DNA from 3 places in the Desulfotomaculum defluvii genome. Region 2 is predicted to be linked to each of the others. Evidence: riboswitches for the same ligand, from Rfam matches in the RefSeq annotation. Region 2 holds a riboswitch; each other region holds the start of a gene.
What was found. A riboswitch is a leader RNA that binds a small molecule or an ion and turns the genes downstream of it on or off. The one in region 2 is predicted to bind S-adenosylmethionine.
Positions count from the first base shown of each region.

Region 1 (4,763 bases), on a different contig from region 2:
AAGTGAATTTTGGCAGTATAGCTCAGCTCCAGACCCTTTTGCTTATTGAATTCTTCTAAATAGGGTAGGTGCTGGAAGTAGTTGGCATCCAACTGCTTGTCATTGAGGGCTAGGTTGGGTTGTACATAATCGTTAAACTCTACGATTTCTAGTTGAATACCGTCTTTTTCTAAGATGGGTTTAACAATTTTTAAAATTTCTGCATGGGGTACTGGGGTAGCACCAACCTTTAAAACCTTAGCTTCATTGCTGGCGTTACTACCGGCAGTATCCTGTTGTTCCTTTTTTTCGCCACCGCAGCCAACTAACACTAGGCTTAAGGACAGCAAGCAGGTAACCAGTAAAGCTAATTTCTTTTTCATGGAAACTCCTCCTTAGTTTTTGTTAAATTTTTCGGCAAGTATATTGCCAAGGGTTTGCATTATTTGCACCATAACGATTAGAATGACCACGGTGGTTACCATTATCACTGAATCAAAACGCATATAGCCGTAACGTACCGCCAGGTCCCCTAGGCCACCTCCTCCCACGACACCAGCCATTGCGGAGTAACCTACCACGGCGATGGCTGTAATGGTCGTACCTAAAATAATACCGGGTAGGGCCTCGGGCAATAGTACCTTACGAATAATCTGCCAGGTATTGGCACCCATTGCCAGAGAAGCCTCTATCACACCCCAGTTTACTTCCTTTAAAGAAGTTTCCACCATTCTGGCCACAAAGGGAGCTGAGGCAACGGTGAGGGGGACAATGGCCGCAGTGGTTCCAATAGTAGTGCCTACAACAAAACGAGTAAAGGGGACCAGTGCCAGTAGTAAGATAATGAAGGGATAGGAACGAAAGATGTTCACAATTGATCCCAAAACCCGGTTCAGCAACAAATTCTCTTTAATATGGCCCTTATCAGTAATGACTAAAATTATTCCTAAGGGAATACCTAATACCGAAGCCAGTATAACAGATACCATTGTCATATAAAGAGTTTCCCAAGTGGCCTTGATTAACTCTGGGGATAGGTTGGCTAGGTGGGAGAGAATTTCATTGGACATTCTTTAACACCTCGATTCTTAAGCCTTGTCTTCGTAAATATTCCACTGCCTTTTCGCAGTTGACTTTGGGCCCTAGACATTCAATAATTAACATGCCAAAGGGAGTATCTTGGATCTGGTCAATGTTGCCATAAAGAATGTTTACATCCACATCATATTGCTTAGCTAAAGTTGAAATCACAGGTTCATCCGTAGAGTCTCCAATAAAAGAAATCCTGATAATTTGACCCTCATCCTTTTGAAGCAGACGCTGCTTAATTTTTTCCGGGACATCTGTATTAATGATTGTTTGGACAAAGCGACGCGTAGTGGGGTGTTGGGGTTGGGTGAAAACATCAATGACTAAACCTTCTTCAATAATTTTCCCCTTTTCAATTACTGCTACAGAATCGCATATTTCAGAGATTACTTTCATTTCGTGTGTAATCATCAAAATGGTTAGATCCAATTGGCGGTTTATATCTTTTAACAACTCTAATATAGAGCTGGTGGTGGCAGGGTCTAGGGCAGAGGTAGCTTCATCGCACAGTAGTACAATGGGGTCATTGGCCAAGGCCCGGGCGATGCCTACCCTTTGTTTTTGACCACCGGATAACTGGCTAGGGTAAGCGTTAGCTTTATCGGCTAGTCCCACTAGATCTAACAACTTCGTAACCTTAGCCTGGATTTCCTGATTGTTTACACCACTAATCTCCAGAGGGAAAGCGATGTTTTCAAATACAGTACGTGAGGATAATAGATTAAAATGCTGAAAAATCATGCCGATTTTTTGGCGGCTGGATCTTAGCTGTGTTTCACTTAATTCGGTCATTTCCTGACTATTTACTTTAATACTACCTGATGTGGGTTTTTCCAGCATATTTACGCAACGGATCAATGTGCTCTTACCTGCTCCACTAAAACCTATGATACCGTATATTTCGCCTTTACGAACTCTTAAACTTACACTGTCTAGGGCTTTAACATCTCCAGCATTGGAATGATAAACCTTGGTTAGGTCTTTAATTTCTATCAAGTATATCAACCTTCCTTAGATTGCTTGATCTAGTATAGCTCCGTCTAAATTAATGAGGCCTCTTCTGGTCAGACCAGAAGAGGCCATAATATGCTTATGCCCCCTCCTTATCTTTCAGAAGATTGTTCTTCTGCAGGAATTAGCACCTTTCTTAGATAAAATAAGAAGGTTGCCGGGCGTCTCAGGGCCAGTCCCTCAGCCTCTCTGGATAAGAAGAATTGCTATTAAATTGACTAATGTAGATTTTATGCCATATATTTGATTTTGTCAATCAATATTTTATTTTGCTTAAAAGTGTAAATCTGAAAAGTTTTAGCAAGAATGAATACGATCAAAAGGAGAACAATAAAGATGAGTTCAATATAAAAAGGAGGGGTTGCTGTGAGCCGCAGATTAAAGTCCAGGGATAATGGAAAACATAAGCAAGTTCCCAGGTATTCTAAGGATCGCAAGACTGTAAAACCTCCTCCGGACAATAGTGTTGGGGTTACCTATATCTAAAAAAAAATGGCCGGTATAACCGGTCATTTTTTTTTAGATATCAAGTGAAAGGAAGAACTTGTTCGGATCTGTAACTTTTCTTATTAGCTTTGAATATTTTGTCATACACCTAAAATACGAGGAAGTGAGAAAGATGCTCTCCCCCGATATGGATCCAAAGGAGTTAAACAGGTTATTACCTCTATTTACGAAGGAAGATCTGGAAGAACTTTTAAAAGAAATTGAAAACTTAATCCGTTACGAACAGGATATCAGGAGGTTAATGCGTTTGTTCGATAATCAAAAAATTGTAGAAGGTGCCATTGACCGTTATTAACAACTATCCACATTTACCCCAAAAACACCTGTGATAATTGTGGATAACTACGATAAAAGTGGATAACTCTGTGGATAACGTGTTTATTAATACTTAATAACTGTTCAAAAGAGCACCAATAAAGTATTTTATCAAGGAATAAACTATTAAGATAAGGAAAAAATAAAACTCACATAATCTACGCAATGAATTTCTCTGCCTAGGCAGAGACTTTTTTTTATAAAAGAATACTCATAATGTTTTAGATTATTTAATACTGGTTAGGATTATAACGATCCTTGAAGTCTGCAGGGATTAACTTTCAGAGACCTTAACCAGATTGGTTAAGGTTTCTATTTTTTACAAGACTATTAAGGCTTAGGAAGCCTGTTCTGATAAAAAAACAAGGGTTAACCTTACCCTTGTTTTTTACTGTGAAACAACTCCTTTGTGGATGGCCAATTTACGACTAAGCTGCTGATATGTTAGTGTTCCAACCAATAGGATGACTGAAGTCATGACAATGGCACCTCCGGGTGCCAGATTCAAGTAAAAGGAGGCTAAGATACCGATGAGAATGGCGGTTTCTCCGAATAAAATTGACAACATCATGGCACCCCGGAAACTGTTGGCCAGACGCATAGCTGTAGCAACGGGCAATACCATTAAGGAGGACACTAAGAGGATGCCCACCACTCGGATAGATAGGGCAATGGTGACAGCGGTCATGATGGTAAAACAAATACTGATGCTATCCACCGGGATACCACTAACCCTAGCATGCTCCTCATCAAAGGAAATAGCAAATAACTCCTTTTTTAACATATTTATTAAAAGTAGAATGGTGATGCCCAGCAAAGAAATAATTTTTAAGTCATTGGCACTGATAGCTACAATACTGCCAAAAAGGTAACTCATAAAATTGGCGCTATAACCCTTGCCTAAATCTAAAATGATAGCACCGATAGCTACTCCAGCCGAAAGAAGAATGGCAATGGAAATTTCTGAATAGCCACGATAAACCTTACGCAGTCTCTCAAGTAATAGCCCACCCCCAGCGGCGAAGAGGGCAGCACTTAACACCGGGTGAATTCCTAGCGTCATACCTGCCGCCACACCAGAAAGGCAAACATGGGATAACGCATCGGATATCATAGACATTCTTCGCAGGGCTATGAATAAACCAACCGCGGGACAGATGAGGCCTACTAATATACCAGCCAACAGTGCTCGCTGCATGAACTCATATTGTAAGATTTCCATAACACGGCTCCTTTGTATTGGCAGGTTGCCTATTAATACGTCGACTGCAGTGTTCCAGTTGATTCCCTGGATCGTTATACTTATGACATGAACAACTGCAGATGTGTTTATCCAGGCAAACCTGATGAGTGATCAGGGATGCTAAACCCTCTAACTCATGGGATACAATTAGCATGGTCATATCTTGCTGAAGACTTAGTTCCTTTAACAACCGGTACATAGAATCAAGTGCTTGGCTATCTACGCCGGTGTTGGGTTCATCCAGAATTAAGAGATCAGGTTGAGAGACCAATGCCCTAGCCAGTAAAATTCTTTGCTGTTGCCCACCAGAAAGGGTACCCACCGGGTGGTCTGCGAACTCTAGCATACCAACCTGTTCCAGAACCTGATCAACCAGAAGTTGGTCTGGTTTTAGCAAGGGGTGGAACAGACCCCGCCGAGGAACCCTTCCAGATCGTATTACTTCCCGGGCGGTAGCCGGAAATTGACTGTTAAAACTGGTGGCCTTTTGGGCTAAATAACCAATGCGATAGCGTTCCTTTACTTTATGGGCTTCGGTACCAAAGAGTTTGATGGAACCGGAAGTGGGTTTTAGCTGACCTAGCACCAGCTTTAAGAGGGTGGATTTACCGGAACCGTT
Region 1 covers NZ_BAAHYV010000006.1:719,400-724,162, forward strand. The annotation lists gene ACYQ03_RS06190 (MetQ/NlpA family ABC transporter substrate-binding protein) at 1-362, opposite strand, end outside; gene ACYQ03_RS06195 (methionine ABC transporter permease) at 375-1,049, opposite strand; gene ACYQ03_RS06200 (methionine ABC transporter ATP-binding protein) at 1,039-2,064, opposite strand; SAM riboswitch class I at 2,169-2,279, opposite strand; gene ACYQ03_RS06205 (hypothetical protein) at 2,699-2,881, shown strand; gene ACYQ03_RS06210 (metal ABC transporter permease) at 3,290-4,123, opposite strand; gene ACYQ03_RS06215 (metal ABC transporter ATP-binding protein) at 4,104-4,763, opposite strand, start outside.
Region 1: linked by a shared signal. The riboswitch ahead of ACYQ03_RS06200 (methionine ABC transporter ATP-binding protein) and the one ahead of ACYQ03_RS02350 (homocysteine biosynthesis protein) in region 2 are both predicted to bind S-adenosylmethionine.

Region 2 (4,763 bases):
CCTCCGGAAAAAATGATTAATAAAATTAAAGTGTTATCTGTGGCTCCATTACTTGGTGAGGCAATTATACGCATCCACGAAGACCTTTCGGTTAGCAAGCTATTCTCTTAATAAGAGATAGATTTGCCATCAGCTTTTAGCTGTAAGTTATCGCTAATGGTTGGTAGGTGGCCTTGGGCCATGAGCCATGGGCCTTGGGCTTTTTTGCCTGTTCTGTTTAGGGGTCTCTTGCTCATGGCACACTGCATTTTCATATTTTGTGTAGGTCAAAGGGGTTTTATAAAAGAAATGCGACGTGGAGGACTGTTCCCCCTGTCGCATTTTTTATATATCTACCAGTGCCCATGCCAATTCTCATAAAAGTCAATGCCGGTTTCATCTTCTTGTTCCTCTGGTGACCCCCAACCAACGATACCAGTTTTAAGCATGTCCGGGCGGGACTCTTCCAGGTTATACATAGCACTCACCTCCTTCTGGTTGAATAATATATTTTGATGATTATCGTATGGTTATGCAGACTAACTAAGTTGTCTGGTCAAAGCAAAAGACCCATAAGTGTAACCAGCACAAAAAGCCTATGGCCTTTTCCAAAGGTGATTTAGCTGACGGCTGATGACTATTCCTTTTTACCAAAAAAAAATAGTTGACAATATAACTTGGCCTTGCTAAACTAAACAGTATCTTAAATTAAACAAACCAATTAAATATGCGCTCTTATCCCGAGAGGTGGAGGGACTGGCCCTATGAAACCCAGCAACCGTCCGGTAGAACCCGGACAGGTGCTAATTCCTGCAGAAGATTTTCTTCTGACAGATAAGAGGTGAGCTATGACCGTGATATGGGAATAAGCCTCTTCTGTTAAGAAGGGGCTTGTTTATTTTATTATGGACTGGAAGAGCGCGCAGAAGGAGGATTTTTAAATGGCTGTTGAGAGAACCTATGCAGAAATTAATGCCCGTATCAAAGCGGGAAAGGCAGTGGTATTGACTGCTGAAGAAGTGATTGGAAAAGTGAGAGAGCAGGGACTGTCTAAAACGGCTGCAGAAGTTGATGTGGTAACTACTGGTACCTTTGGCCCCATGTGTTCTTCTGGTGCGTTTTTGAATTTTGGACATTCTTCTCCTCGGATTAGAATGACTAAAGTATCTCTAAATAATGTTCCTGCCTATACTGGCATAGCTGCAGTGGATGCATTTATCGGCGCCACGGAAATTCCCGAAGAGGATCCGGCAAATGGAGATTTTCCAGGGGATTTTCGCTACGGTGGGGGTCATGTTATAGAGGATTTGGTAGCAGGAAAGCAAATAAAGCTGAAAGCTTTATCCTACGGTACTGATTGTTACCCCAGAAAAGAAATAGAAACAACCCTTACCTTGAATGAGATAAATGAGGCTATTTTATTTAACCCTCGCAATGGTTATCAAAACTATAACTGTGCCGTTAACCTAAGTGATAAAACTATCTATACCTATATGGGAACACTTAAACCCCGCTTAGGAAATGCCAACTATTCTACCTCTGGACAATTAAGTCCCCTGATGAAGGATCCTAATTTTGCTACCATAGGCGTAGGCACCAGAATCTTTCTGGGTGGGGGTGTAGGCTATGTGGTTTGGAATGGCACCCAGCATTTCCCCGGCTGGCTAAAGGACCAAGAGGGAAACGTGGTGGGCTCAGCAGGTGGGACACTTTCTGTTCTAGGTGACCTAAAGCAGATGAAAGCCCAGTGGCTAAGGGGAACCAGTTTCCGAGGTTATGGTGCTACTCTAACCGTAGGGTTAGGAATACCTATTCCTATACTTAACGAAGAAATACTACGTTATGCTGCATTATCAGATGAGGAACTGCATGCTCCGGTAGTTGATTACAGTGATGCTTACCCGAATCGGGTTGGTGGGAATTTAGGTTTAGTCAGCTATGCCCAATTAAAATCAGGGAAAATTACTATAAATGGTAAAGAAATCCCTACGGCACCCCTATCTAGTTACCCAAAAGCTAGGGAAATCGCTAATCAGTTAAAGAACTGGATTGAAAAAGGAGACTTTTTATTGGGTGAACCAGTACAGCTTCTACCTGGCCCTGCAGCAGGTTTAACGGGTAAGACATTAGATATTAAGTAATGGAAGGAGTGTCGGTAAATGGCACCTCATAAAATTGTTTTGCGTTTCACTTCATCAACATCTGATCAACCTATTATCTATCACTTAGTAAAGGACTATGATTTGGTGGTAAATATTGTCAAGGCACAAATTAATCCTCACCTAGAAGGGACTTTAGTTTTAGACCTTTGGGGGGAGAAATATGAGGAAGGTATAGAGTATCTAAGGAATCAGGGTATCTCTGTACATCCCCTTACTCAGGAAGTAGTCCGCAATAACGATCGTTGCACCAGTTGTGGGGCTTGCACAGGGCATTGCCCCGCGGGAGCTCTATATATAGAACGTCCTTCCATGGAAGTGCAGTTTGATGGAGACAAGTGTGTATTGTGCTTACAATGCTTAAAGGTTTGCCCGGTTCGAGCGATGGAGGTACGAATATAGAATGGATTATATCGAGCGCACCTATCGTGATTTGCATCGTCAAGGAGATTTGATACATTTCCAGGTGGGAGTTAAAGAAACAGATCTAGATATTGGTGTGCGGCGGGATCGTTTTACTCCCGAACTGGTAAGCTGGGTGGAGAAATTAATTAAAGAGCAACGGTCACTGTTGGAAGAATATATTAATAGGGACACTGTTTTTCCAACCACCCTAAATCCCCACAAAGTTTTGCCAGGTGCCCCGGATATCGCCATAGAAATGGCTGAAGCTGGTCAATTGGCTGGTGTGGGGCCCATGGCTGCGGTGGCGGGTGCTTTTTCTCAAGTAGTGGGAAAAGCTTTGAGTCGGCGTTCCCGTGATGTGATAGTGGAAAATGGAGGAGATATTTTTATTAAAACTTCCTGTGCACGAAAGGTAGGAATCTTTGCCGGAACCTCCCCCTTTAGTAATAAAATTGCACTGGAAATTCAACCGTGGCAGAGCCCATTGGGTATTTGCACGTCATCCGGTACGGTAGGTCATTCCCTAAGTTTTGGTAAGTCTGATGCAGTGATCATTCTTTCTTCCTCACCCATTTTGGCTGATGCAGTGGCCACTGCCGCTGGCAATTTTGTGCAGGTAGAAGAAGATGTACAAAGGGCGGTGGACTATGCTGCTTCCATAAAGGGGATAACTGGTGCTGTGGCCATTAAAGGAGAGAAGATGGCTGTTTGGGGCCAAATTAAGTTGGTTCCCATGGGTTAGGAGCATCTTTATTTTAATGCAAGAAAAATGCAAGACTTTTGTCATGGTAAATTCCCCCAGCGTAACTTACAATGGGTTAAGATAATAACGCAAAAGGGGGAAATGATTTTGCATTTAACTATTAATGATATTTTAGATGTAGCCATTAAATCTGAGGAAAGCAGCTATAAATTTTACAGTGAAATGGCAGGCAAGGCGAAGCTTGTAGAAACTGAGAAGATTTTAAAAAGATTAGCCCAGGATGAAAAGGACCATTTGGATTACCTTCTCTGGCTAAAATCTGGTGAACCGATCAATGAAGAAGTATATTTTGATGGCTTCGAAGAGGCCGGGGAGCTAAACCCCGACATGACACCCGAGGAAGTACTGACCATTGCCACGCAACGTGAAGATGCAGCAGCTAAAATGTATAATCAAATGGCAGATATTTTTAAGGCCCAACAGGATAAAAAATTTATCTTTGAACGTATGGCTAGGGAAGAGGAACACCACCGTGCAGCTGTGGCAAAACTAATGGAAGAGTTGTAAAAAGGTCAGTGTCGCAAAACTACTTTTCAGTAGCTAGCGACACTGCTTTTTTGCTGTTAGCTATTTGCTTTTAGCCTTAGGTTTTTAATGATACCTAATGCTTAAAAGTAAGTGACCCCATACTAATCGGTTTTTTCTTCCTTTTCTTTGCTTAACTTTTCAGAAACCAAAGGTGATTCTTCTATTACCAAAGGTTCCTCGGTAGCTTCCTTTTCGTCCTCGGGTTCCTTCTCTTCACGGGGTAAAGCACCTGGAGGTAATTCATGGACTTCAACAAAATCTTCAACTTGTTCTGCCCTACTTAAGTCATCGGTTTGACGGGGAAGTGAGCCTGGTGGCAAATCTGCAATAATAACTTCATCCTGAATAGACTCTCTGGTTTGTAATTTTTCTTCCTCTTTCCTTAGAGCTCCTAAAGGTAAATCTTGAACCGTAACCTCGTCTTCAATATAGTCATCATTACCTTTTTTCTTAACCCTATCTCTTAGGCTTTCTCCTAGATCTTTGGTTTTACTTTCTATTTCTTCCACTGTTTTACTGCTGATTTCTTTGGTTATATTGCCGATTTCCTTTGTTTTTTGCAAAGTGCTTTCCCAGATATGATTTGTACTATCCTTTAGCTGTTTAACTGTTTCTTGCAGACCGCCATCAACTTTGATCAGATTATCTAGGGCATCCACCGATGTTACAACTAGTTCTTTACCAATGGTTTTAATAAACGATACTTCCAAAAAGGACTTGCCTTTAATCAAGCTATTTAAGAAGCTGCCGCTAATTTCTAAACCAACAATTTGACCGGTGATTTCATCAATAAAGAATTCATCTACTTCACCAAGGTCGGAACCATTTTCTACAATAACCTTGCATCCAATAATGTTAACTTTTTCTTTGAAAAGCTTTAAAATGTCTGGTAAACTAGTACCTTTTTCAACAACCGCTCCCTGATCAAT
Region 2 covers NZ_BAAHYV010000004.1:124,865-129,627, forward strand. The annotation lists gene ACYQ03_RS02340 (ribose-phosphate diphosphokinase) at 1-111, shown strand, start outside; gene ACYQ03_RS02345 (hypothetical protein) at 333-458, opposite strand; SAM riboswitch class I at 712-820, shown strand; gene ACYQ03_RS02350 (homocysteine biosynthesis protein) at 921-2,120, shown strand; gene ACYQ03_RS02355 (NIL domain-containing protein) at 2,139-2,540, shown strand; gene ACYQ03_RS02360 (UPF0280 family protein) at 2,542-3,285, shown strand; gene ACYQ03_RS02365 (ferritin family protein) at 3,394-3,813, shown strand; gene ACYQ03_RS02370 (PRC-barrel domain-containing protein) at 3,936-4,763, opposite strand, start outside.

Region 3 (4,763 bases), on a different contig from region 2:
TAGCTGGATTTTCCACAGCTACTCCTGCACGGTGTTCTAACTCACCACTTTGCCTGATTATAAAAACCGGATCCATGGGGATCTCCCTGGCATGTCCTTCTTCCAAAATTACCAATTCCCCCATGGGTGGTACTTCTACTGTTAGGTTTTGATAAATTGGTGTTTTACAGGCTAAAACCCACTGTTTCCCGTTAACATAGGGGTAAACCTGCACCAGGCATTTGCCACATTGACCGGTCCCCCCACAGGGAGCAGCCAGATTAATGTCTAACATTCTAGCTGCTTCTAATATAGTTGTACCCGGGAGAACCTCTATGGCTTTTTCCATTGGTTGAAAGATAATTTGTACTTTACTCAAAGACAGATCCCTCTTTATTTGAGTTTACTTACCAAGCTTTTTGCCACTTGCACTGCTTCCACCGCATCAACTGCATAGCCATCGGCACCGATTTCCTGAGCATATTGTTCTGTGACCGCGGCACCTCCCACCATCACTTTGCAGTTTAGACCTTGTTCTTTCACTAGCTTAATTAATTCTGGCATGTGTACCATGGTGGTAGTCATTAAGGCGCTTAAACCAATAATATCAGCACTTTGTTCAACGGCTACCCGGATAATCTCCTCATTGGGCACATTTTTACCTAGATCTATAACTTCAAATCCGTGATTGGACAGCATAACCGAAACAATGTTTTTGCCGATATCGTGAATATCTCCCTTTACAGTGGCTAGCACCACTGTTCCTGCTTTCTTTGACGGACCCTTGGCCAATTCAGGGCGTAAACGTTCAAAGCTTTTGGTCATGGTCTCGCCGGCCATCATAAGTTGGGGCAAAAAGTATATTCCTGCTCCATATCTTCGTCCCACTTCCTCAATACCAGGGACCAAAGCTTTATCCAGCAGTTCCATGGGTGATAGACCTGTTGCTAAAGCTTCATTAATATATGAAACAACATTATCTTTGTCTCCCGAAAGCACTGCCTGGTGTAAAACTTCCAAGGGGGTGGTGGCCAACTGTTGGCGGGGTTTTTCCACTTGACCAGTATTGGCTGCCTGTTGTTCTATGGCAATGTATTTTTCCGCCCGTACATCTCTGCCCATAAGTACAGCTGATGCCCTCAGAGTCTCCATCATACGCTGATCCTGGGGATTAAGAATAGCCGCATCTAGGCCAGCATTTAAGGCCATAGCAAAGAAAGCAGTATTAATCAAGCCACGGTTAGGCAATCCAAAGGAAACATTGCTAACCCCCAAACTTGTAGTAACTCCTAGTTCCTTTCTAACCTGTTTGATGGCTTCAAGGGTTTCTGGCACCCCTTCGGGTTGGGCACTGACGGTTAAGACCAAACAATCCAGCATTAAATCTTGTCTGGGAATACCCACTGCTTCAATTCTTTCCACCAGCTTTCGCGCCACCTCTAATCTCCCTTGAGCCGTCGGTGGAATTCCTTGATCATCCAGTGTTAAGCCGATCAGGGCTGCCCCATAGCGTTTGGCCAGGGGAAGAATTGTTTCAATACTATTTTCCTCACCATTTACAGAATTGATAAGAGCTTTACCATGATATAGTTTGAGGGCATGTTCTATTACTTTAGGATCAGTGCTATCAATACAAAGGGGTGCTTCAACTAAAACCTGAATGGCCTGGAGGGCACGCTCCATGGCCGAAGTTTGATCTACACCACCTACACCAACATTAACATCCAAAATTTCTGCCCCGGCCTGTACTTGAGACAAAGCATCCCGTCTAGTTATTTCAGTTTTTCCTTCGCGGATTTCGGCCTGTAGAGCCTTTTTACCTGTGGGGTTAAGACGCTCGCCAATGGCTACTGGTATTCCTTGGGGATCAATTGTCACTGTTTTAACCCGGCTGGCTACCCTTAAACCAAATTTTTTATAACGGGTCTTAAGCTCCATATGCTTAACTTGGCGTGAGATCTCCTTTATATGGTCAGGTGTTGTCCCACAGCAACCACCTAGTATAGATGCACCGTAGGTTACAAAACGTTGGGCATATTGGGCCATAGTCTCTGCAGTCTCCCGAAAAACCGTATTACCGTCGATAATTTCCGGCATACCGGCATTAGGTGATACTAATATAGGAAGATTGGTGCTTTCTGTAAGTTTTTTTACCACATCTTCCAATTGACTTGGTCCCACAGAACAATTCACCCCAATGGCAGCCACACCAAGTCTTTCAGCCACGACGGCGGCAGTTTCCGGATCCGTTCCGGTAAAGGTGCGGCCAGTTTCATCAAAGGTAAAGCTGGCCACCACTGGTACATTACCAGCATCGGCAGCAGCAATAAGGGCTGCACGCATTTCACCTATATCGCCAAAGGTTTCGAAGAGAATTAAATCTACACCGGCTTCTACCATAGCAACACATTGTTCATAAAATTGCTCATAGGCTTGATCAAAGGTCATGGTTCCCAGGGGTTGTAAAAACTTACCCAGTGGACCCACCGAGCCAGCTACCATTGCTCCATATTGACCGGCCACTTCCTTGGCTAGGGTCACTGACCGGTGATTAATATCTTTTACTTTATCTGCCAGGTTATAGTCTGCCAATTTTAAGCCAATGGCTCCAAAGGTATTGGTAGTGATAATGTCTGCCCCTGCTTCTAAATATAGTTTATGTATTTCTTTAATGGCTTCAGGGTGGCTAAGATTCCATTCCTCAGGACACCATCCACCTGGTAGACCCCTCTGTTGCAACAAGGTCCCCATGGCGCCATCAATAATTAAAATTTCTTTTTTTACTCTTTCTCTAAAAGACAATTTCCTTTCTCTCCTTCCATCCTAGCTACGATACAAACAGTTAGTTTTTTGGCATAAATCACATTTACTATTTATTTTAAAGGGCTTTGAACCCCAACCGACAACAAAACAAAGGGATTTTGATGGGTTCATCTGGTAAAAGTCATTGCAGGTTATTTTTATCTGAAGGGCATCGGCCAATTCTAGCATGTCTGGCAAATACTCCATAGGTACACCACGATAACCAGGACCCAGCTTTGGCGTGGGGTATAGCCCCTTTAACCGCATCTGACTGGCAGCCAATCCAATTACTTGTTCGGCAACCGCTTCTACCGCAACAGTTCCTACAGCATCCATAATAACTCCCCGGGTTGTTTCTCCTCTACGAAACAACAGTGTTGCTTCCTGTTCAATAGCTTCCCCAACTGTTACTGCCACCACGCTAACAGCGCTAACTTTTTTTAGAACAGGATCTCTAATTTCAAGACTATCCCCAAGGGTAATCTTGCCCTTATCGAAACAGAAGGGTATTTGATTTATTACCGCCGTAGGTGTAATAAATATTTTAGCTTCTTGAATGATATCATTGATTTGCCTTAGCAGTTGTGGTGTTTGATTACTTACATTTTTTATACCCAGATATTGAAGAACTTTATTTGGTGGTATGTTTAATGGTATTTGAGGTAGCAGCATATTATCCTCCAACAAGGTCTCTTTTAAGCTAAAAAAACGCCCACTAAGGGCGTAAATGGTAATAGAAATTCCATCGCACCCTTATCTTTCAAGAACTAATTAATTCCTGCAGGAGTTGGCACCGCCGCCATACAATGGCCGGTTGCCGGGTTTCATAGGGCCAGTCCCTCCACCACTCTTGATAAGTGCAAAGAATATATTTTATTATTGGTAATGTACAACAAACCACACTTCTTCGTCAAGAGAATCTTAGAAAAACTTGTCCGGCTGGGTTTTAAGTGCCCTTTAGGGTATCGTCAGCTTAGTTTTTCTTATACTTTCGCCGCAGCTTCTCCGGCTACATAGCCTGTACTAAAGGCCACCTGCATATTAAAACCACCTGTCTGTGCATCCACATCCAGAATTTCTCCGGCAAAGAAAAGCCCTTTGATCAGCTTAGATTCCATAGTTCGCGGATTAATCTCCTTTACCTTAATTCCTCCAGCAGTTATGGTGGCTTCTTGGATTGGTCTGGTGCCAGTTATATGAATTGGCAGGCCCTTACATATAGAAGCAAGGTTGCTTATTTCAGTGCCATTTACCTGATTTGCCGGGCGTTCTGAGGAAATATCAGCCAATTGCAGTAAAACCTTGGCCAATCTTTCTGGGATCATTTCGGATAAAATGTTTTTTACGGAACGCTTACCCGCTTCCCCCATGCTTTTAAGTAGTTTTAGTTCCAAATCTGATAAAGAGTATCCGGAAAACAAATCAATTTTTCCTTGCACTAGGGCATTGGTATTCCTCTGACCTTCCTTTGCCACCACCCGACTTACCCGCAGAGCACCAGGACCTGAAAGACCCCAGTGGGTTACAATCAAATCTCCAACTTCCGAAGCCAATATTTTACCCTTCTGATTGTAAAGGGTGATAGTTGTATCCTTTAGTGAGATGCCCTGCACCTCCCGGTTGAGAATCCACTGATCATTACAGGTAATGGAGACAGCTGCGGGAAACAACGGTGTAACCTGGTGTCCCACCTCTCGAGCTAGCTTGTAACCCTCCCCAGTGCTACCGGTGGCAGGATAGGAAAGTCCGCCAGTTGCTACCACCACTGCCTTTGCCAGTATTACTTGCCCATTTACTCTGACACCTTGGCAGATTTGATCCTCCACCAACAGTGAATCTACCTTGTTACCATAACTTATTTTAACGCCTGATTGTTGCAGATATTTGACTAGGGCTTGGACTACGTCAGATGCCCTGTTGCTAACAGGAAAAACTCTTCCTTTTTCTTCTATTTTAGTCTTTATCCCAAGGGCACGTAAAAA
Region 3 covers NZ_BAAHYV010000007.1:437,966-442,728, reverse strand. The annotation lists gene ACYQ03_RS09190 (ASKHA domain-containing protein) at 1-358, opposite strand, end outside; gene ACYQ03_RS09185 (homocysteine S-methyltransferase family protein) at 373-2,781, opposite strand; gene ACYQ03_RS09180 (Vitamin B12 dependent methionine synthase activation subunit) at 2,803-3,453, opposite strand; SAM riboswitch class I at 3,532-3,641, opposite strand; gene ACYQ03_RS09175 (BaiN/RdsA family NAD(P)/FAD-dependent oxidoreductase) at 3,765-4,763, opposite strand, start outside.
Region 3: linked by a shared signal. The riboswitch ahead of ACYQ03_RS09180 (Vitamin B12 dependent methionine synthase activation subunit) and the one ahead of ACYQ03_RS02350 (homocysteine biosynthesis protein) in region 2 are both predicted to bind S-adenosylmethionine.